3 regions of the Nocardia sp. NPDC049190 genome follow, and region 3 is predicted to be linked to each of the others. Evidence: riboswitches for the same ligand, from Rfam matches in the RefSeq annotation. Region 3 holds a riboswitch; each other region holds the start of a gene.

Region 1 (7,235 bases), on a different contig from region 3:
CAGCGTGCCCGCGGCGGGATCGGTCGCATCGGCCCGACGCAGCGCCTCGGCCAGTAGCGCGGTCCGCTTTCCTTCTCGCAGGTCGTCGCCGGAAGGTTTGCCCGTCACCGCCGGGTCGCCGAAGACGCCGAGCAGGTCGTCGCGCAGCTGGAAAGCGATGCCGATGTCGGTGCCATACGTGCGAAAGGATTCGATGAGGTCCTGATCGGCATCCGCTATGGCGGCGCCGAGGTGCAGTGGGCGTTCGACGGTGTAGGCGGCGGTTTTGTACCGGTTGATCCGCAGCGCGGCTTCGACCGATTCGTCGGCGCCCGCCTCGCCGTGGATATCCAGCAGTTGGCCGCCGAGCACTTCGGTGCGCATTCCGGCCCAGACCGGTGCGAACCTGGCGATGGCCGCCGGGGCGAGGCCGGAGGCGTGCACCATGTCGTCGGCCCAGGCCAACGCCAGGTCGCCGATCAAGATGGCCACGCTGGTGCCGAAGTGTGCCGAGTCGCCCGCCCACTCGCGTTCCCGGTGGCGCCGCTCGAAGTCGACGTGCACGGTGGGGAAGCGGCGACGGGTACGGGACGAGTCGATGATGTCGTCGTGGACCAGCGCGCAGGCCTGCACCAGCTCCAGCGCCGAACAGGCGGTGAGCACCGCGTCCGCCTCGGCGGCGTGCGGATCGCCGCCGGCGCCGAGCCAGCCGGTCCACGCGAACGCGGGTCGGGTGCGCTTTCCGCCGCGCAGGACGAACAGCTCGAGCGCCTCCGCCGCCTCGATGACGACCGGCCCCAGGTGTCCGACGATTTCACGGCGGGTCAGGAAGAACCGTTTCAGGGCCTCCTGCACGGCGGAGACGAAGGCGGGGGTGCCCGGCACCGGCACGGCGGCCTGCGGGGTGTGGGTACCGATTCCGGCGGACAGAGTGGAGCCTCCAAAGTCGTGTGGCGGTGGACACGCGGGGTGCGGTGCACGGGTGCCGGCCACTGCGTGTGATCCGGCACCGTGCGGGGTGTTCGCAGGTGGCGCCGGGCGCGGCGTATGAGTTGCCTGATCCGAGAGAATACGCGGGGTGGCCGAGCGACTTGCCGGCGCTGCCGTCGGCCACCTCTAGACTGAACCGGTGACTTTCGACAACGTGCGGGGACGCTCGACTCCGGGCCGGGCCTCCCGGACGCACCCGAACGTCTCTGGAACACCCTCGGTTGTGCAGAGTCTGCAGGTTCACGCCGGGAGCGCGGTGCCGTTCTCCGTAGAGTTCAATCCGCCCCGGGACGGCGCCACCGAGGCGAGGTTGTGGCGTGCGGCGCGCCAGTTCGAACGGATGCACCCCGCGTTCGTATCGATGACCTACGGCGCCGGCGGTTCCACCCGTGACCGTACCGTGCGCGTGACCGGCGAGCTCGCCGAAGAGACCACTCTGCTTCCGGTCGCGCACCTGACCGCGGTGGAGCACAGCGTCGCCGAGTTGCGTTCACTGGTCGGCGCCTACGCCGACTCCGGCATCCGCAACATCCTGGTGCTGCGCGGTGATCCGCCGGGCGATCCGCTCGGTGAGTGGCACCGGCATCCCGAGGGCGTCTCCTACGCCGAGGAACTGGTGCGCATCGTGCGCGACCTCGGTGATTTCCATGTCGGTGTCGCCTCGTTCCCCCAGGGGCACCACCGCTCGCCGGATCTGGCGACCGACACCGCGTTCCTTGTCGCGAAACTGCGCGCGGGTGCGGAGTATTCCATCACCCAGATGTTTTTCGACGTCGAGCACTATTTGCGGCTGCGTGACCGGGTCCTGGCCTGCGATCCGGTCGAAGGCGCCAAGCCGATCATCCCGGAGCTGATGCCGATCACCTCGCTGCGCACCGTACAGCGCGCCGAAGAACTCTGCGGCAGACCGCTGCCCGACGCGATCATGCAGCGGCTGCGCAAGGCCGCGGGCGACGGTCCCGAGGAGAACGGCGCCGCGGTGCGCGCGGCAGGTATCGAGATCGCCACCGAGATGGGGCAGCGGCTGATCGACGAGGGCGCGCCCTGCCTGCACTTCATCACGCTCAACTTCGCCAAGGCGACCAGCGAGGTGCTCACCAACCTCGGCTACGGCGTCACCGCCGCACCGATCAGCGCCTGACCTCCACGTTCCGGATCGGACGTGCCCACCCCGGCGTCGAGGCCCGGTACCGCTGGTCTATACCTGCGCTGTCGCGTGATTCGACCACATCGTGTGATCGGCTGCGGCGCCGGTGCGGACGACCGAGGCGTGCGATCGACCGAGCGTGCTGACGGGTAACGCCGGTGATCAGCAGTTCGTCCGCGGATCCTGCTCGCCCGCCTCGACGGCCACCCGCAGCCGGTTCTGTGCGGGCGCGACCGGGCATGTCGCGAAATCGGTGAAGGCGCACGGCAGATTCGTCGCCCGGTTGAAGTCGAGCAGCACCGCGCCCTCTGCCTCGGGTGCGCCGACGGCCAGCGAGCGCGCCGCGGGATAGGTGGTGACACCACTGGTGGCGTCGGTGAACAGCACCCTTAGCTGGTCCGGGTCGCCGAACGCGACGATCCGCTCGGTCACCCCGCCGAGGGTGAATTCGATGGTGCCCGAGACGATGTGGTGGTGTTCGAGCCCTACCACCACCGCACCCGTGGTCAGCGTCTGTTTCCGGTCGAACGGCGTGAACCGACCGGGCACCACCCAGCGCGGATCCGGCGGGTAGGTCGGGATTCCGGCGAAGCTCAGCAGGCCGGGGGCGGCCGGATCGTGCACCCGGACGGCGTAGCGGCTGGTGCGTCGGATCACCTCGAGCACCCGGTGTTCCTGCAACACACTCAGTCCCGGCGCGCCCTCGGCAGGCGTGATGATCTGCACGCCTGCGATGCCGAGGCCGTCGTACTCCAGCCGGTCGGCAGGTTGCGCGGTGATGAACACCTTGTCGTCGGTGACCCACCAGGTGCCGGGAACATCCGGCAGTCGCTCGGGCCGGTCGGTAAGCCAGTGCAGTCCGGTCAGACTGAGGACGCCGAGCGGGTCACGCAACTGGTCTTCCCTCGCGTGGTGCCAGCGCGCCCATTCTGTCTCGAAAATACTGGTGATGCTGGTGGTCATGACGCTTCGGTTCCTTCGTCGACGGTGCTGCGATGGTGGGGATGGCGCAGGCCGAGGTTCATCGGACAGGTGGATCGCCTCGTGGCCGAGCTGCTCGGGTCGGTGGGCGGAGTCGGGTCGGCGGCTGCGGGAAATCAGCGACGACAACCCGCGGAGCGGACGGTGCGGTGGTCGATGTGGCGACGGGTCCCTCGGACGTCGCGGGTGGCGGAGCTGATCACTGCGGTCCTCCATCGGTCCCGGCGGAAGCACCCACGCCCGGTGACCGGGGGGTTGCTGCGACATCGATGAGCCAGGTCTCTCGGCCGCTCTGGATGGTTGATGTCGGCGCCCGGCGCGCCGATCCCAGGTCGGGCCGAGTCATCATGCCCAGCAAGCGAGCCTTGGAACAAGGGAAGTAATCATCGTGAGCACAGATCTTGCCGCGTGCCGAGCTACCGGATCTGTGTGTAACCAGATATCCGCCGTCGCGGGGGAACGGCCTACCTCGGTCAGTCCGACCCGGGCGAATATCACCGACTGTCCGGGGGCCGCGGCATTCGCAATGGCGGGCGCTTGCGAGGTGCTGCACGCGGACGGGTCGTGGCACTATCCGCTCGTCGGTTCGAGCGTACGACCCTTCCAGCGCAGCGCGCCCCGGTGGCGGGCGCGGTGTGAGCGCGCCCATAGCAGCAGATAAACCGCGACCGAGAGCGGGTGTGCCAGGGCGACAACGACATCCGAGCGCGTGGGTGGGCCGCCGATCTCCGTGGAGCGGGCGAGCAGCCTGCTCGTCACGGCGGCCAGGGAGCCGAGCAAGCCCGTCCACCGGACGCCCGATTTACCGAGCACGGCGGCCATCGGCGGCGCCCAATGGATCAGGGCGGCAAGCAGTCCCACCGCTGCTCCGCGGGGAATCGTGCCGCCGTGGGCCGACCAGAGCCAGCGGGTGTACCCCGCCTCGAGGTCGATCGCGCTGTGGTACATCCTGGTGTGTGCCAACGGCCCGGCGGCCACCACGGCGGTGGAATATCCGGCTCGGCGCAGGGCTCGGGCGATATCGAGGTCCTCGGTGACGGACGCGGCCACCGCGGCGTGACCACCGACGGCGCGGTAGTCGGCGTTGTCGAACACCAGGAACTGGCCGCAGGCCACCGCGGACGACGGCCGTGAACTGCGATCGTCCGCCGTGATCGGCAGCGTCGCGGCCCAGGACCAGCACAGCAGCGGCTGCACCATGGCCTCGGCAGCCGACTCGGCCAGCTGTAGCGGCCACGGTGATACCAGAGCGACGCCTCGCCTGCGCAACTCGGCCACTGCCGCCGCGATGGCGGTGGGCGCCAGGCGCACATCGGCGTCCAGGAAGACCAGCACCGGCGTACGCACCCCGTCGGCCAACCGGGCGCAGGCGGCGGACTTCCCGGTCCAGCCTGGGGGAGGTTCGGACTCGGTGCGCAGCAGCGTGAATCGCGGGTCGCCGTCGATGGCGGTGCTCGCCGCTGCGGAGGTGTCGTCGGTCGAGGAATCGTCGAGAATACGCACCGACATGCCCGGAATGCGTACCTGAGCACGCAGATCGGCGATCAGACCGGGTCGCCGATCGGCCTCGTCCCGTGCGGGGACGCACACCGTGACCGGCTCGATCGCCGTCGGGGGTGTCCTCGCCAACCGTCGCAGGGTGAGCCTGTTGTACAGGGCGATGCCCGCGCCCAGCACTGCGAGCGCTGCGGCGCACGTCACGGGGACCGCGGTCACTGGCGTCTTCGACCGATCGGCACGCACCATGGCGCCACGCTATCGCGGCGTGCCGACGAAATGCTCAGCGATTCTGCGTCACCGAGCGCCACCAGCGGCTCAGTGAGAACCCGATCTCCGGCGCGGCGGGCGCGGCCGGGTTGCGATCCATGAACGCCATGGCGGCGATGATCGCGGCCACAGCGAGGGTGATGCCGCCGACGATGCCCGCCCAGCCCGCGAATGAGCGGGTGTTCGGGTCGGCATAGCTGACCTCGGCGCGCAGCGTGGAGACATCACCGGGCGGCAGCTTCCAGGAGACGATGTTGTCGCCCTCGCGGCTGCCGTTGGTCTTCGCGACGCGGGCCGGGAACGCGATGGTGAACTGTACGTCGGAGCCGTGTGGCGGCACGGATTTCAGATCGACCCGGCCGGTGAGGCTGACCAGATCGCCGGTACGCACGAACTGCAGTTGGAACATGCCCTGGGTCTGCTCGGACAACTGCCCGAGTTGCTGCACTTCGCCGAATGACAGATCGTCGAAGAACACCTGGCTGCCCGCGTAACCGTCCTGGGCGTACGCCTCCACCCGCACCTTCGCCGCGAGCGACTCGGGCGCCTTCAACTGCGGTCCTTTGTCGTTGGGGTCCGTGGGCACCACCGCGGCGACGATCCGGCCGGACACCCGATCGTTGGATGAGACACCCATCGAGACCTGGACTCGCAGGCAGCCTGCGAGCACCGGGGCCAGCAACACCGCGAGCAGGACAGCCGCGGCGATACGCACGCCACGGCGTGGTGTCCGTTGCGGCGGGAGTACCAGGGCATCGGGCATCGTGGTCTGCACGGGTGACATCGTGCCAGGCCACTCGCCCGGCATGCCACGCGACGGGCGCAACCCGTGTCGCACCCTGGCAGCGCGGGGGACATCGGGTCAGGTCAGCGCCGTGATCGGAGCAGGACAACCAGCAGCGGGACGCCGAGCACACCCATCCCTACCAGTCCATAGCAGGCGGAATAGGGCAAGCCGAGGAACACCGCGTGGGCCAGTGCCGACCCGAGCCAGGTCCACACGAACATCGCGCCCGGGACGGCGAGACCGGATACCGGGGCGCCGGCGGGCGCCGCACGCTCCCACACCGCGAGTAGACCGGCCATGACGAGCGCGACGCCGAACCACCCCAGGTAATTCACGGACGGGATCTGCTCGAGACCAGGTAGGCCGGAGCCAGCATCACACCAGGTCCACTGCCCGTCGGCGACCATCTGCGGGTCGAGGAACAGGTCCCAGCCGACGGCGCCGAGGGCGGTCAGCGTGATCCGCGCCGTTGTCCGCCGAGATACCGCCCCGGCTACCACCCACGCCGGATACATCCCGCCGATCCAAGTTGTCGCGACGATCAGCGGCACCCCGAACAGCGCGGGCCCGAGCCGGTCCACCGCGTATCCGTAGCAGCCGAACGGCGCACCCGTCGCGGTGCCGACCACCTCGGCCAGCAGTCCGATTCCGGAGACGAGCACCACGCCGACGGCATAACGCAGTCCCCGGGTCGCTGACGCGTGGGCGAGCGCCGTCCCGGTGGACAGCAACACGACCGCGATCGTGATCCGGTCACGCCCGTCGCCGGAAGTCAACGGATAGCCGATCTGCGCGGCGACTGCCAGCACCGCGCAGGCCACCGACAATTCGAACAGTGCGGAACGATGTTCCGGCATCGGTCGCACGGCGCCGATCTCGGCGGTCACGGAAGGTGTCCGGGCAACGGCTCGGATGTTTCGGCGCACCCGCGTGACGCCGACGGTGGGTCGCCCGCGCCCGTCACCGTCGGTGCCGTCGGAGAAATTGGCCGAGTCGAAGGTCGTGTAGGGCCGAAGTGGTCGCCGTGGCGCGGAGGATGTGGGCGTTCGGTGGCGGGCCGGGCGGGAATCCCCATCGATCGCCATCGATGTATTGCAGCCCGAAATGGGTGAACTCGAGTTCTTCGATGATCCCGGTGTGCCGGACCATGAGGTGCTCCGACGACCGGCGATCGACCCGATGGCAGGGAAACCGCTGCACCGTCGACACCGCCCCACCGCGCATCTCGTCGCGTTCGAGCACCTCTACCGGGTGCCCGGCGCCAGCCGGATAACACGGGGCGACCACCGCGTTGTGGCCGGAGCCGACGACAACCGTCACCCGGCCCTCACAGCGGCAGCCGCCTGCCGAGGATCGCGAAGGGCCGATTGTCGCCCGCGAACACGAAATCGCGTACCACGTCGTCGAATCCCTGCCTGCGGTAGAGCCGCCACGCGCGGTTGTCCTCGCCGTCGACTTCGGGCGTCGACAGCAGCACGGCGCGCTCGGGTCGGTCGCGAAGCAGTCGTTCCAGTAGCGTGGCGCCGATACCGCGGCCTTGCGCGGTGGGATGCACATGCAGTTCGGTGAGTTCGAAATAGTCCG
Region 2 (7,235 bases), on a different contig from region 3:
GTCGACTTCCGGTTCCACGCTGCATCCGTCGCCGAGTTGGAGCATGCCGGTCACCGGTGGAAGGGTGTGCAGGTCTACGCCTTTGCCGATCGTCGCGCCGAGCGCACGCGCGAACGGCACCATCCACGGCGCGCCGGAGAGATTCTCGGCGCCGCTGGCCTCCGACAGCCGGACCGCCGCCCAGAGCCGCAGATGGACCGAGCCGCCCCGACGATAACGGCCGGGTCGGACGCCACGCAGCAGCAGCCGGGCGCCGCCCACACAGATCGCCATGCGGCCGGGCGGCGAGATGAACAGCAGGAACGCCGCCAGCGTCCACCACCAGGACAGCTGCGGCAGCCAGGGCAGCGAGTCGGACCAGCCCGCGATGTTGCCGACGATCGCGAGCCAGGTGAGCCACTGCAGACCGGTGAGGGTGGTCAGCGGGACGGTGGCCAATACCTGCGCTGTCTGAGCGAGTAGCGGTGTCGGGCGTACGACGCGCTCCGCGACGGCGACCGCGGGTGTGGTCTGCTCGAGCAGCTCGACGAGCGCACCGAGGCGAGGATGGTCATAGAGGTCGGCAACGGTGACCTGGGGATACCGTTCGCGCAGGGCGGTGACCAACTGGGCCGCCGCGAGCGAGCCGCCACCCAGGTCGAAGAAGTCTGTGTCGAGGTCGCCGACCTCGGCCCCGAGAACCGAATCCCACAGCCCGGCGACCCAGTGAGCGGTACCGGTCAGGTCGTTGTCGTCATCGTTGTCGTCAGCGTTGGGCAACGGCCACGGCAGTGCGTCGCGATCGACCTTGCCGGAGGTCCGGGTGGGTAACTCGTCGACCACGACGAGTCTCGGGACCAGTGCGGCCGGAAGCTGTTCGGTGAGTACGGCTCGGGCGGCTTTGCCGTCGAAGTCCGATCCTGGCCCGGTCAGGTAGCCGACCAGGAGCTGGTTGCCCGCCTTGGTGGTGCGGATCGCGGCGGCGGCGCCGGTGACGCCGGGCAGATGCTGCAACGCGCTGTCGATCTCGCCGAGTTCGATTCGGCGGCCGCCGAGTTTGATCTGATCGTCGGCGCGGCCGAGAAAGACGAGCCCGGCGCTGTCGTTGCGGACCAGGTCGCCGCTGCGGTAGGCGCGATCCCAACCGACCGACGGTAGCGCGGCATACTTCTGCGCATCCTTGGCCGGATCGAGATAGCGCGCCAGGCCGACGCCGCCGATGACCAGCTCGCCGGATTCGCCCTCCGCCACGGGGTTTCCCGACGCGTCCACGACGACCAGGTCCCAGCCGTTGAGCGGCAGCCCGATCCGAATCGGCCACCGACCGTTCAACAGCGCCGCACAGGCGACCACCGTTGTCTCGGTGGGGCCGTAGGTGTTCCACACCTCTCGGGGCGAATCACCGCTGCCAACCAGGCGTTCGGCGAGTTCGGGCGGGACGGCCTCGCCGCCGAAGATCAACAGACGCACCGCGTCCAGCGCCTCGACCGGCCAGGTTGCGGCCAGCGTCGGTACGGTCGAAACGATGCTGATCTCCCGCCGGAGCAGCCAGGGGCCGAGATCGGCGCCGGTGCGGACCAGTTCACGCGGGGCGGGCACAAGGCAGGCGCCGTTGCGCCAGGCCAGCCACATTTCCTCGCAGGAGGCGTCGAACGCTACCGAGAGACCGGCGAGGACCCGGTCACCCGGACCGATCGGTGCGCCGCGCAGGAACAGCTCGGCTTCGGCGTCGACGAACGCGGCGGCGTTGCGGTGGGTGACCGCAACGCCTTTCGGTGTTCCGGTGGAGCCCGAGGTGAAGATGATCCATGCGTCGTCGCCGGGGGCGGGCAGCGTGGTCCAGCTGTCCTCGCGCGCGGTCTGTTCCGCGGCCCGGATGCCCGCCGCCGTGGTCTCGATGCCCTCGGTGGTCACGATCGCGGTGACTCCCGCTTCGCGGAAGACCAGTTGGGCGCGCTCGTCCGGGTCGTCGGCGTCGACCGGCACATAGGCGGCGCCGGTGTACAAGACGGCGAGGATGGTGACATAGAGTCCGCGGGCGCCCGACGGCATCCGCACGCCTACCCGGTCGCCCGCGCGCACGCCCGCTGTGGCGAGCCTTGCCATGATCTTCTCGATCTCGACGACCAACTCGAGGTAGGACAGCACCACCTGACCGTCGTCGATGGCGGGGGCGTCGGGGTATGCGAGCGCCGTGGCGGTCAGGATGTCGACGAGCGTGCGGACCTCGCAAGCATGGTCGCCCCGCAGCAGCGGGCTCGCCGTCGCGTCAACCTGTGGCTGGAGCATGGCGCTCTGCCCACCTCCCATCGACCTGCCTCGCACTTCCGGTAGTTGTGTCATAGCGGGGTTACCAAAGGGCAAACACCACGGTGGCCAGTTGTCCACGGTACCCGCGGTTGTTGTCGTCGGTAGTTCACCGAACCGGTCGTGGGACCGTCTGGTGCCGTGTGCGGTCGGATCGAGTTTCGACCCGCGCGGCCCGGTAAACGCCTGGTCGCCGCAGTTCACGTAGAGTTTGCCGAATGATCGCTGGATGTGTGGACAGCGCACCCGATTCCGCCTCGATCGCCGCCGCGCGGCGGCGATCGAGGTCGGTTGCCCCGCGAACAGCGCGCGCCGCACGTCGATGGCGAACCCAGTTGACAGTTCGGGGGCGCGTCTGCCAATCTCGGGTCAGGTCATGAGTGCCAGCGTGAAGCCCCGGCTTGCTGGCCGGCAACCCTCCTCCGCGGTGGGGTGCTCCGGGTGACGACCGGGCCGACGCCTGACTGGGTGCGGCAAGCGCGGACTCGACGAACACGATCGCGGGTCCCAGAGCCGACGGGATTTACGTGATGACCTCTGCTGTCGACAACACTTGTGCCGCACTCGCCCGGGTCTCCGGTGACGACCTCCAGGTGCCGCTAGTGCAGGGCGGGACGACCACCTACGCCAACTTCGACTACGCGGCGAGCGCGCCCGCGCTGGCGCAGGTCACCGATCGGGTGCAGCAGCTGCTGCCGTTCTACGCGAGTGTGCACCGCGGCGCGGGCTACGCCTCGCGGATCACCACCGAGTGCTATGAGGCTGCTCGCGGTTCGGTGACCAGGTTCCTCGACGCTGCCGACGATCAGGTCGTGGTATTCACCCGCAATACGACCGACTCGCTGAACCTGCTCGCCGCGTGCGTTCCCGGCGAGACGGTGGTGTTGGACATCGAGCACCACGCCAATTTCCTGCCCTGGACCGAACACGGCCGCCGCGTCGTTCGGGCCGCCGACACCGTCGAAGAGACCATCGGCAGGCTGGTCGCCGAGCTGTGCAGCAGGCCGGCCGCGTTGCTCGCGGTGACGGGCGCGTCCAACGTGACCGGTGAGGTGCTTCCGCTGGACCGGCTGGCCATCATCGCGCACCAGTGCGGTGCCCGGATTCTGGTCGACGCAGCGCAGTTGGCGCCGCACCGGCGAATCAGTCTGCGCGAGAGCAGCATCGACTATCTGGCTTTTTCCGGACACAAGCTGTACGCGCCGTTCGGGGCGGGTGTGCTGGTCGGCCGCCGCGACTGGCTCGATGCGGCCGAACCGTACCTGGCCGGAGGCGGGGCGGTGCTCGAGGTGAGTGCGACCCGCGCCGAGTGGGCTTCGGCTCCACAGCGGCACGAGGCGGGATCGCCGAACGTTCTCGGCGCCGCCGCGCTGGCTGCCGCCTGTGACACGTTCTGCACGATCGACGCCGAAACCCTTGCCGCCCAAGAGGATCGGCTCGCCGACCGCCTCCGCGACGGCCTTGCCGCGATCGATGGTGTGCGCTTGCTGCGTATCTGGACCGATAGTCCCGACGTTGTCGGCATTGTCGCTTTCACCCTGGACGGATTCGTGCCAGGCCACGTCGCCGCCTACCTCTCCGCCGAACACGGTATCGGTGTCCGGGACGGACGCTTCTGCGCGCACCCACTGCTCACCCGCCTCGGGCTGGATGGGGCCCTGCGCGCCAGCATCGGTCTCGGTACCACCGCCGCCGATGTGGATCGGCTCGTCGGGGCCGTCGCCGCTCTCGTTCGCACCGGCCCTGCCTGGGAGTACGCCGCCACCAACGGTTTGTGGAACCCCACCCCCGAAACGCGCCCCTTCCGCTCCACCGCCCCTGCCGGCGCCGCCCCCTGCCTGATCGGCTGAGGGCCGCGGTGTCCCGATCAGGGCAATGCGAGCGGATATTCTCGGCGTACTGAAGTACCCGACCTCGAGGTGGACGCATGAGCACGCTCCCTGCCTGGGCCGTCGACCCGGGTGCGCTTCTGATCACCGAGGAGGGCTACGCGGCTCTTCCGGACGACATCCAACGGCAGATCGAGGTGGTCGACGGCCACGTAATCGTATGCCGCGGCGGAACCTTCCAGCACAATAACGTCGAATAACGTCGCCCGGCGACTGGCGAATGCCCTGGAGCGGGCAAGCCCGGCCGAGCCGTGCACCGGCGTCGTCACCGATTTCGAGATGCACTACCTCCGGAGTCGCCCGGCGAGCCCCGGGTTCTCGTTCCGCCGTCCGGATGTCGCGCTACATCGCCGCATCGAGGGTGACCGGAAGTTGACGACCGCGGACGTACTGCTGGTGGTCGAGGTGGTCTCGTCGGGATCCGAGTACGCCGACTCGGTGGACAAGTGTGCGGAATACGCGAACGAGGGAATTCCGATTTACCTGATCGCGCACTTGGACGCCGATCGAAAAGTGAAGATTATCCAGGAATACCGCCTGGATTGGGCCAGTCGCAGTTACCGGCTTTCGGAAACGCATCAGGACGTGCTCGGACTGACCGACCCATTTCCGGTCGAGGTCGACTTCGCCGCCTTGGACGGCGCCTGAGTCGGTCAGTCACCCAGCGACGTCGGGCGGTAATAGCGCCCGTCGTAGTAGAGCAGCGGGGCGGCGGCGGGCTTCTGATCGGTGTTGTCGTGCACTCGGGTGACCAGGCCGGCGACCACGGTGTGGTCGCCGATGGGGATGAGTCGGTGCACGGTGGCGCGCAACCAGATGGGAGTGCCGTGCAGGACCGGTTCGCCGGTGTCCAGCGTGGTCCACAGCGAGTGGTCGCTGAAGCGCTCGTCGGCGTTGCTGGAAAAGCGGTGGGCCAGGTGCTGCTGGTGTTCGCCCAGGAAGTGAATGACCACGGACTCGGCGTCCAGCAGTGCGGACAGGCTGGAGGAGGTGTGTGCGATGTTGAACGAGACCAGCGGGGGCGCCAGTGACAGCGAGGCGAACGACGTCGCGGTGAAGCCGATCGGCCCCCGCGGCGAGGACAGTGTGACGACGGTGACGCCCGCGGGGTAGTGGCGCATGGAGGTGCGGTACTGCTCAGCGGTGATTCCGCTCAGATCATCGGGGATCCGGAATTCCGTCTCGGGCCGGGGTGCTTCGGTCACATGACGAAACTACGCGTGGACCAGGCGTGGTGGGCCGAGTACATGGTCGTTCGGTGTCGCGGCCCGCTCGCCGACTCAATCCATGTCGATCGCGAGGCCCGCGGTGATCCGCACCAATTCGCGGAACGACGTGCGGAAAATGGTGTTCGGATGCCCGCCGGCGGCCCAGACCTCGCGGTGCGCGGACAGCGCGTTGTCCACCCAGGTCGGCAGGTTGGTCGGATGGCCGACCGGTGCGACTCCGCCGATCGGCTGTCCGGTGACCGCACGGACCAGGTCTGCGGGCGCGCGAGTCAGCTTTCCTTCCAGGCGCGCGCCGGTGTTCGACACGTCGACCTGGTGTGCGCCGGAGACCAGCAACAGCACCGGTTCGTCATCGAGCAGAAAAACCAGCGATTTCGTGATGGCCCCCACATCGACGCCGAGCGCCCGCGCCGCGTCGAGGGCGGTATGCGTCGGCGTGGACTGGGTGAGAATGAGGCCGTGATGCCCACGGGCGATGAGGGTGTCCGCGACCCGGCAGGCTACCGGTGACAACAACGACCTGCGCATGGAACCAGGGTAGAGCGATTGCGTGCGGTCCGTCGGGTGAGCCGGAATGCCGATCAGTAATCCGGGTAGCCCTCGACCGGACCGAGCATTCCCCCGATCCGGGTGCGGGTGATTCGTGCGAGCTCGGTCAGGTTGTGCTCCGAGACCCGTTCGTGCACAACCGCTTCGAAGGCGTGGTCGATGTCCCGCTGGGACAGTGCGAGCAGTTCGACGTCGGCCTTGCTCAACAGCGCGTCTCGGTTGGCGTAGGGACGGGCGTCGGCCAGCGTCGCCGCCCACGTCACATTGCTGCAGCACTCGTAGAGCGCGTGCACCGCGCGACCGCGCGATATCTCGTTGAACCGGTCGAGACCGATTCCCTGGTGCAGCAGCATGGTCGTCTCCGAACCTCAGAATCGCGGTGTTTTGACATGACCATGATCCGTCGCGCCGTGAACCTGGAACCAGTGCGTTGCTACGAATTTGCGCAGGATTTACACGCTCCGCGGTCTTCTTGGCGAGTTCGATACGACGGACGGTCCCGGTGGCCGGGGTACCGGTGCCGCGCCGTCTCGATACGCTGTACGAATGACTGACTGGCAGGCTTTCACCGTTGAAGCGAAGGATCACGTCGCGCAGGTCACGTTGCTCGGTCCCGGCAAGGGGAACGCGATGGGCCCGGATTTCTGGCGGGAGTTGCCGGAGGTGTTCCACGCGCTCGACGCCGACCCCGGGGTTCGCGCGGTTGTGTTGACCGGATCGGGCAAGAACTTCTCTTACGGGCTCGACCTGCCCGCGATGAGCGGCACGTTCGGGCCGGTGCTCGCCGACCGGGCTCTGGCCGAGCCACGCACCGCCTTGCTGCGCGACGTGCGCACGATGCAAGCGGCGGTCACGGCGGTCGCGGACTGCCGCAAGCCGGTGATCGCGGCGGTGTCCGGCTGGTGCATCGGTGGCGGCCTCGACCTGATCGCGGCCGCCGACGTCCGCTACGCGAGCGCGGACGCCAAGTTCAGCTTGCGGGAGGCCAAGGTCGCGATCGTTGCCGATATCGGGTCGCTGCATCGGCTGCCCGGCATCATCGGGGAGGGGCACTTGCGCGAGCTCGCCTACACCGCCAAGGACATCGACGCCGTGCGCGCGGAGAAGATCGGTTTGGTCAACGACGTCTTCCCGGACCAGGAAGCGGTACTGGACGCGGCGCACGCGACCGCGCGCGAGATCGCGGCGAACCCACCGCTGGTGGTGCAGGGCGTCAAGGATGTGCTGGATCAGCGGCGTAAGGACGAGGTCGCCGCCGGCCTGCGCTACGTCTCCGCCTGGA
Region 3 (7,235 bases):
ACAACGCCCGCCGACCAGGCGAACATCGCCCACCTCAGCAAAATCGAGCACACCTCCCACCGCTGACGGCTTGTCGTCGCGACGCCCAGCCGAAACACCCGGGGCGCTCGGCACATGCGGCGAGGCCCGCGCGCTGGGTGGTGCGTGTTCGAGCAGCAGGCAGGGCGCGCGAGGGTCGTCAGCTCAATGCGTGATCGAGATCGGCGAGGAGGTCCTCGACGTCTTCGAGGCCGACCGAGATCCGGACCACGCCGTCGGAGAGACCGATACCGGCACGCCCTTCCGGACCCATCGCGCGGTGGGTCGTGGTGGCGGGGTGGGTGATCAGGCTCTTGGCGTCGCCGAGGTTGTTGGAGATGTCGACGACGCGCAGCCGGTTGAGCACCTCGAAGGCGCGCTTCTTCGCCTCGTGCTCCGGCGCGTCCAGTTCGAAGGTGACCACGGTGCCGCCCGCGCTCATCTGACTGGTTGCCAGAGCGTGCTGCGGATGCGACTCCAGGAAGGGGTATTTCACCCAGCTGACCGACTTGTTGCCCTCCAGGAAGCGGGCGATCCGCAGCGCGGATTCCGCCGAGTGGCGCACCCGCAGCGGCATCGTCTCCAGCCCTTTGAGCAGCGTCCAGGCGTTGAACGGGCTCAGCGCCGGACCAGTGTGGCGCATGAGCGTTTTCACCGGGCCGTCGATGTAGTCCTTGGCGCCCAGAATGGCGCCGCCGAGCACCCGCCCCTGTCCATCGATGTGCTTGGTGCCCGAGTAGACCACCACGTCGGCGTCGAGCTCGAACCCGCGCTGCAGCAGCGGTGTGGCGAAGACGTTGTCCAGCACCACTTTCGCGCCTGCCGCGTGAGCCAGTTCGCTCACCCGACGCACATCGACCAGCGTCTGCATCGGGTTGGCGGGCGTCTCGAAGAACACCGCCTTCGTCGGCACCGACAGCGCCTGCTCCCACTGGTCCAGATCTTCGCCGTCGACGAAAACGGTCTCCACTCCCCAGCGCGGCAAAATCTCGTTGCACACCACGAAGCAGGAACCGAACAGGCTGCGTGCGGCGACGAGTCGATCGCCGGCGCCGAGCAGCGCGCCGAGGGCGGTGAAGACCGCGGCCATTCCGCTCGCCGTCGCGAAACATGCTTCGGCGCCGTCGATCAGCCGCATGCGCTCCTCGAACATGGCGACTGTCGGATTGCCGTACCGGGAATAGACGAAGTGCTCGACATCGCCGGTGAACGCGGCCTCGGCGGCCTCGGCGCTTTCGTAGACGAAGCCTGAGGTCAGGTAGAGCGCCTCGGCGGTTTCCTCGAAACCGGAGCGCCGGACGCCACCCCGCACACTGAGCGTCGCCGGGCCGACGCCCTCGGGCAACGGCCGGTTGAACGCGCCGCCGGTGATCACGACTGCCGCCATGGCAGTCCGTGGGCGCGCCAGCCGGAGCCGCCCCGATGCCCGAATTCGTCCACCGGACCTTCGAAGCCCTCGAGCACGTTGTACGAGGTGCGGTAGCCCGCCGTGGTCGCGGCGATCGCCGCGCCGATCGAACGCTGGCCGGAGCGACACAAGAAAATGACCGGCGTCTGCGGATCACGATCCGCCAGAGCCTGCTGCAACTGCTCGACGAATGCCTCGTTGCGCGCACCGGTCGAGTCCACCCATTCGATCAGCACAGTCGGCCGTTGGATCGAACTCGTGTCGGGGAGGCCGACGAATTTCCATTCGGCTTCCGTGCGCACGTCGACAAGGACGGCGCGGGGGTCCTCCCGCAACAGTTCCCAAGCCTGTTCCGGGGTGATATCACCGGCATAACTCATGTGCACCTCCTGCGAATCCGCACTTGCCCTGCCCAGGTTCGAGGCACGGCCAGGTCGTCACCCGGAGCACCCCACCGCGGAGGAGGGTTGCCGACCAGTAATGCCGGGGCTTGACACTGGTTCTCATGACCTTCGACTGAGATTGCACCGATGCGGGTCACCGTGTCAAACGGGTGTTCACACTGCGAGAACGCTCAGGTGCAGACCAACCACTTCGATCCGGATCGAGTGAGATTCCAGGTCTTCGTGGTCGATGTCCCGTCGACCTTCGTGGTCACGGTCGCCTTTCCCTTGTCGCCGTCCACCATCGGGTTGTCGAGTTTCGTGATCTCGACGGACTTTCCGGCGCCAGCCTGTCCGGCGAGCGGCGAGCGCGCGGCGTCGAAGCCCTGGCACGCGGTGCCAGGCGGGGGCACCGCAACGGTGGCATTGGAGCCCTCGACGAAGTTGCGGACCGCGGCGACGATCCGGTCGGAATCTGTGACATTTTTCTCAGCAGGCGACAGGACCCCGCCGAGCACGACCGCCACCAGCACGATCACCGCGACCACCGCGGCCGCGATGAAGGGCGCCGCGGAGCGCTTGTCGGTCTGGTCGACCCGGATGATGTCGTCGTCGCCCACGCTCGGCGGCTGCTCGGTCATGACTCGATGATCCCTGGTCGCACGGGGTATCGAACGTCGGACCCGGACCAGCGCCGTGGGCGCCGGCTCGACGCGGACCGGATGGTCGGGTAGCGAACACGCCGAACGGGTAACCGGCGGAGGTGATGTTCGATAGCCGTCGTCCAGTACGCGCACCGGCGCGGGACACCCTCGGCTACCCCGATAGAATCGCGGGGCTGTGGCCTGCTGTCATCGCGATTCGGCAGCTCCTCGTCACAGCGAACCGGGCACCGTGCAGCCAGAGCCGACCTCGCCGGTGCCGCACCGCCACGGTGCAACCAAGCCATGCGTCAACTTAGCCTAAGCTAAGGCCGACGCCGTTCATCTTTTCGACCATAAGGGTGCGCTTAAGACATGACCGAACAGAGTGCAGGATCGACCAGCGGACTACGCGGGCCCTCCGTGGTGACGCAAGCTGCCTCCGCCGGGCCTGACGCGCACACCGCCGAAACCCGCCCGCTGCGCATCGCGATCGTGGGCGCCGGACCGGCCGGGATCTACGCCGCCGACGCGTTGATGAAATCCGACGCCGAGGTGAGCATCGACTTGTTCGAGCGGATGCCCGCGCCATTCGGTCTGATCCGCTACGGCGTCGCGCCGGACCATCCACGGATCAAGGGCATCATCACCGCGCTGCACAAGGTTCTCGACAAGCCGCAGGTTCGACTGCTCGGCAACATCGACTACGGCACCGACATCACCCTCGACGACTTGCGCAGGTTCTACGACGCGGTGATCTTCTCCACCGGGGCGAACGCCGACCGCGCGCTGGACGTCCCCGGTATCGGCCTGGACGGCTCCTTCGGCGCCGCGGATTTCGTGTCCTGGTACGACGGGCACCCCGACGTGCCACGGACCTGGCCGCTGGACGCGGAGAAGGTCGCGGTGCTCGGTGTCGGCAATGTCGCGCTCGACGTGGCGCGCGTACTGGCCAAAACCGGTGACGAGCTGCTGCCCACCGAGATCCCGCCGAACGTCTACAACGGACTCAAAGCCAACAAGGCCGTCGAGGTGCACGTGTTCGGCCGCCGTGGACCCGCACAGGCCAAGTTCACGCCGCTGGAACTGCGCGAACTCGACCACTCGCCGACCATCGAGGTCATCGTCGACCCCGAGGACATCGACTACGACGAAGGCTCCGAAGCCGCGCGCCGGCACTCCAAGCAGGTCGACATGGTCGCCAACACCCTGGAGCAGTGGGCCATCCGGGACGTGGGCGAACGCCCGCACAAGCTGTTCCTGCACTTCTTCGAATCCCCCAGCGAGGTGCTGGGCGAGGACGGCAAAGTGGTCGGCCTGCGCACCGAGCGCACCCAACTCGACGGCACCGGCAACGTCAAGGGCACCGGCGTGTTCAAGGACTGGGACGTCCAAGCGGTCTACCGGGCCGTCGGTTACCTGTCGCAGAACCTGACCAACCTGCCGTTCGACGACCAGGCGGGCACCGTCCCGAACGAGGCGGGTCGCGTGATCGCCGACGAGAACGCCGACGGCGCCGAACGCTACCTGCCCGGCACGTACGTCACCGGCTGGATCAAGCGCGGTCCGGTCGGCCTGATCGGCCACACCAAGGGCGACGCCAACGAGACCGTGGCGTGCCTGCTCGACGACAGCCCGAACTTCACCCCGGCCGCCGAACCGGAGCTCGACGCCGTCACCGCATTCCTCGAAAGCAAGGGCATTCCGTTCACCACCTGGCAGGGCTGGTACCGCCTGGACGCGCACGAGCGCGCCCTCGGCGAACCCGAGGGCCGCGAGCGAGTCAAGGTCGTGGAGCGGGAAGACATGCTGCGCGCCAGCGAGCCGCACAAAGTGTGATCGTCCTGCGGCGAGACCGACAGTCCGCCACCGTGCCGACCTCCTCGCTGCGGCAGCGGAAAATCCGACGCTGAGGCATTCTGTACAAGTGTTCGATGCCCACCTGCACATCTTCGACCCGCGGTTCCCGCTGGCCGAGAACGAGGGCTACCTGCCCGACCCGTTCACCATCGCCGACTATCGGAAGCGCATGGCGCGCTTCGATGTCGGCGGCGGCGCCGTGGTCAGCGGCTCGTTCCAGGGCACCGATCAGAGCTACCTGAAGGCCGCCCTCTCCGAACTCGGCGAGGGCTGGGTCGGCGTCACTCGCCTCGATCTGGACGCCACCGACGAGGAGATCATCGAGCTGGACCGCATCGGTGTGCGCGGACTGCGGTTCAACCTCAAACGTGCCGCCATGGACATCACCGGAATGACCTTGCAGGCGCTGCGCGCACATGAATTGGTCGGCTGGCACGTCGAGGTCTACATCGACGGCACCATGCTCGCCTCGCTGCAACCGGTCATCTCCAAGCTGCCCGCACTGTCGATCGACCATCTGGGTATGTCGGAGGAGGGGCTGCCGTTCTTGCTCGATCTCGTCGATCGCGGGGCACGGGTCAAGGCGACCGGCTTCGGTCGGCTCGGCATGAACGTCGCCGACACGCTGCGCCGCATCCACGCGGTGAACCCCGGGGCGCTGATGTTCGGCACCGATCTCCCCGGCGCCCGCGCGGGCCGACCGTTCCAGGACTCGGACGTCGAACTCATCTGCGATGTGGTGGGCACCGACATGTACGCGGTACTCGAGGACAACGCCCGAGCGTTCTACCGGCTCCCGGTCCGTGAACGCACCATCCACACCGACCCGAGCCCGACGCTGCCGCTCTACCGCCCGGAGCCACCGACCCTCCGCCTTCGTCGCGACGAACTGCCGGTAAGCCAAGCGGGAGACACGATTCCGTTCCCTGCCATCGAACGGTAGTGCTCACGCCGCAACGCTCTGAGTCGAACGCCTCACAGGCAGACGATGGCGCTGCCGAGGTCGAAACACAACCCGACCGATCCACCGACCGGAGTGGCTGAATTCGACGCGGGGGCGGATGTCATGATGCCGGCCGAAGCTGCGGGAGCGGCAACGACACCACGAGACAATGTCATGGCGCTCGCTGCAACGATCTTGACAGTTCTGGAGGACATTTGCATCCTTCGGTTGAATGGACACTGTACGTCATTGATGCATTTGTCCCCAGTGTTCACCGACCTGACGCCGAATACCAGACGGCGGAAAGAAATACCGTCGGCCTCATTTACCCCCGACAAACCTGCTTCATCCCGAATTCGGTTGTGGTCAGGCTATTCCTGCTCCCATCTTCGACGCGCTGGTCGATAATCTCTCTATGGCCAACAGCAACGAAGAGCTGAGTTACGCCGCCGCGCTCGACACCGCCGAGCAGTTGCTCGGCGTGCGTTTGGAACAATTCCTCGAGCCCGGTATCGGTGAGCCCGCGAACGGGGAGGATTTCAAGCGCCTCGCCACGGTGCACACCTTCGGCGACGCCTGGTCGCGAACCGACATCCTCGACACCCGTACCCGCGCCCTCGTGTCCGTCGCGATCGCGGCGACCTCGGGCACACTCGAACCGCTGCGCGGACAGCTGCGCATCGCGTTGAACAACGGGGTCACCGCGGCGGAGATCGTCGAGGTATTCATCCACATCGAGGCGTACGCCGGCGCCGCCCGCGCCTTCGAGGGCTACCAGATCGCCGTGCAGGTCTTCGAGGAGAAAGCGGAAGGCGAGAGCACGTAGCGACCACAATCGGGGATCTCAACCGGTTGCCGCCCCGGTTCAGTGCGCCTGTCGCATCCAGTCCCGGTAGTGCGTTGGCGCCAGGTGGGCGTCCGGTCCCGCGATGAGTGTGTCGCCGGTGACGGCACTGAACATGCCCGCCTTGTCGTCGGTGACGACGGTCCGGTCGTCATGGTGCGCGGCCAGGGTGATCTTGCCGAGTTCATCGAGACGAAAGACGTCGGGACCTGCGATGTTCCGGATGCCGTTGAGCGGAGGGTTGGTGGAGACTTCGACGATCGTGTCGACGATGTCCGCGACGGCGATCGGTTGTATCCGGGTGGCGGGCAGACGGACGGTGCCGTCATCCGCGGTCCAGGACATGACCGCGTCCACGAACTCGAAGAACTGGGTAGCGCGCACGATGGAATACGGCGTCGGCCCCTGCCGAAGCAGGTCTTCCTGGAGGGTCTTGGCCCGGTAATAGTCCAGCTGGGGCACCTGATCCACGCCGACGATCGAAAGGATCACCTGGTGGCGGACACCAGCGCGCTCCCCCGCGGCCAGCAGGTTGTTCATGGAGGTGCGGAAGAAATCCAGGGACGCCTCGTCGAAGGTCGGCGAGTTCGTCACGTTGATCACGACGTCGGCGCCCTCCAGCGCTTCGTCCAAGCCCTTCCCCGTGATCAGGTCGACGCCGGTGGAAGGCGCCGCGGGGACTGCCTCGTGTCCGGCTTCGGTCAGTTTCCGGACCACCCGCGATCCGATCATTCCAGTGCCACCGATAACTGCGAGCTTCATGGTCTCCCCTTTCACGACGTGCCATCGGGCACGTCTGGGCTATTCGAAGACGCACTCTCGACTCGGATATTTCGTCGGCAGGAGCCGGATGGCATTCATCCGAACCAACCGGAGGCGCGAAGCAAAGGCATGTCGATGAAGCACCTCAACTCTAATACTCGCGTCCGATGCTCGCGCAAAATCGTCGCGAAGACAGACCCCAGCTATCCGGACGCGAAGTCTGCGGCTACGTCACAAGGGCGCCGACGATCCAGACTCCCGTGGCCAGCAACGCGCCGAAGAGTTCGATGAAAATGGAAAGACCGACGCCCTTCAACGCATGAACCGTTGCCTGCCGAGCCTGTTGATGGACACGCAAACGTTGCAATTCCGAAAG

What was found. Region 3 has a riboswitch for S-adenosylmethionine ahead of AB0B25_RS16825 (rhodanese-like domain-containing protein). Riboswitches for the same ligand answer to the same signal wherever they lie in the genome.
Region 1: it holds a riboswitch for S-adenosylmethionine, as region 3 does, so the genes downstream of both, AB0B25_RS25730 (DUF1684 domain-containing protein) here and AB0B25_RS16825 (rhodanese-like domain-containing protein) in region 3, are expected to answer to the same signal.
Region 2: it holds a riboswitch for S-adenosylmethionine, as region 3 does, so the genes downstream of both, AB0B25_RS14415 (aminotransferase class V-fold PLP-dependent enzyme) here and AB0B25_RS16825 (rhodanese-like domain-containing protein) in region 3, are expected to answer to the same signal.

Annotation. Positions count from the first base shown of each region.
Region 1 covers NZ_JBEZDE010000036.1:42,789-50,023, reverse strand. Annotated here, with positions in the region: gene AB0B25_RS25740 (polyprenyl synthetase family protein) at 1-870, opposite strand, end outside; gene AB0B25_RS25735 (methylenetetrahydrofolate reductase) at 1,109-2,110, shown strand; gene AB0B25_RS25730 (DUF1684 domain-containing protein) at 2,279-3,079, opposite strand; SAM riboswitch class I at 3,307-3,400, opposite strand; gene AB0B25_RS25725 (glycosyltransferase family 2 protein) at 3,668-4,843, opposite strand; gene AB0B25_RS25720 (DUF3153 domain-containing protein) at 4,878-5,627, opposite strand; gene AB0B25_RS25715 (carotenoid biosynthesis protein) at 5,732-6,508, opposite strand; partial or broken gene AB0B25_RS25710 (NAD(P)/FAD-dependent oxidoreductase) at 6,705-6,971, opposite strand; gene AB0B25_RS25705 (GNAT family N-acetyltransferase) at 6,979-7,235, opposite strand, start outside.
Region 2 covers NZ_JBEZDE010000013.1:124,139-131,373, reverse strand. Annotated here, with positions in the region: gene AB0B25_RS14420 (Pls/PosA family non-ribosomal peptide synthetase) at 1-2,268, opposite strand, end outside; SAM riboswitch class IV at 2,659-2,772, shown strand; gene AB0B25_RS14415 (aminotransferase class V-fold PLP-dependent enzyme) at 2,817-4,136, shown strand; gene AB0B25_RS14410 (hypothetical protein) at 4,214-4,375, shown strand; gene AB0B25_RS14405 (Uma2 family endonuclease) at 4,362-4,823, shown strand; gene AB0B25_RS14400 (flavin reductase family protein) at 4,829-5,380, opposite strand; gene AB0B25_RS14395 (YbaK/EbsC family protein) at 5,456-5,932, opposite strand; gene AB0B25_RS14390 (2-oxo-4-hydroxy-4-carboxy-5-ureidoimidazoline decarboxylase) at 5,986-6,306, opposite strand; gene AB0B25_RS14385 (crotonase/enoyl-CoA hydratase family protein) at 6,500-7,235, shown strand, end outside.
Region 3 covers NZ_JBEZDE010000017.1:31,299-38,533, forward strand. Annotated here, with positions in the region: gene AB0B25_RS16815 (RpiB/LacA/LacB family sugar-phosphate isomerase) at 1-66, shown strand, start outside; gene AB0B25_RS16820 (O-succinylhomoserine sulfhydrylase) at 179-1,405, opposite strand; gene AB0B25_RS16825 (rhodanese-like domain-containing protein) at 1,390-1,806, opposite strand; SAM riboswitch class IV at 1,821-1,937, opposite strand; gene AB0B25_RS16830 (hypothetical protein) at 2,001-2,450, opposite strand; gene AB0B25_RS16835 (FAD-dependent oxidoreductase) at 2,826-4,289, shown strand; gene AB0B25_RS16840 (amidohydrolase family protein) at 4,378-5,253, shown strand; gene AB0B25_RS16845 (carboxymuconolactone decarboxylase family protein) at 5,669-6,079, shown strand; gene AB0B25_RS16850 (SDR family oxidoreductase) at 6,119-6,859, opposite strand; gene AB0B25_RS16855 (DUF456 domain-containing protein) at 7,086-7,235, opposite strand, start outside.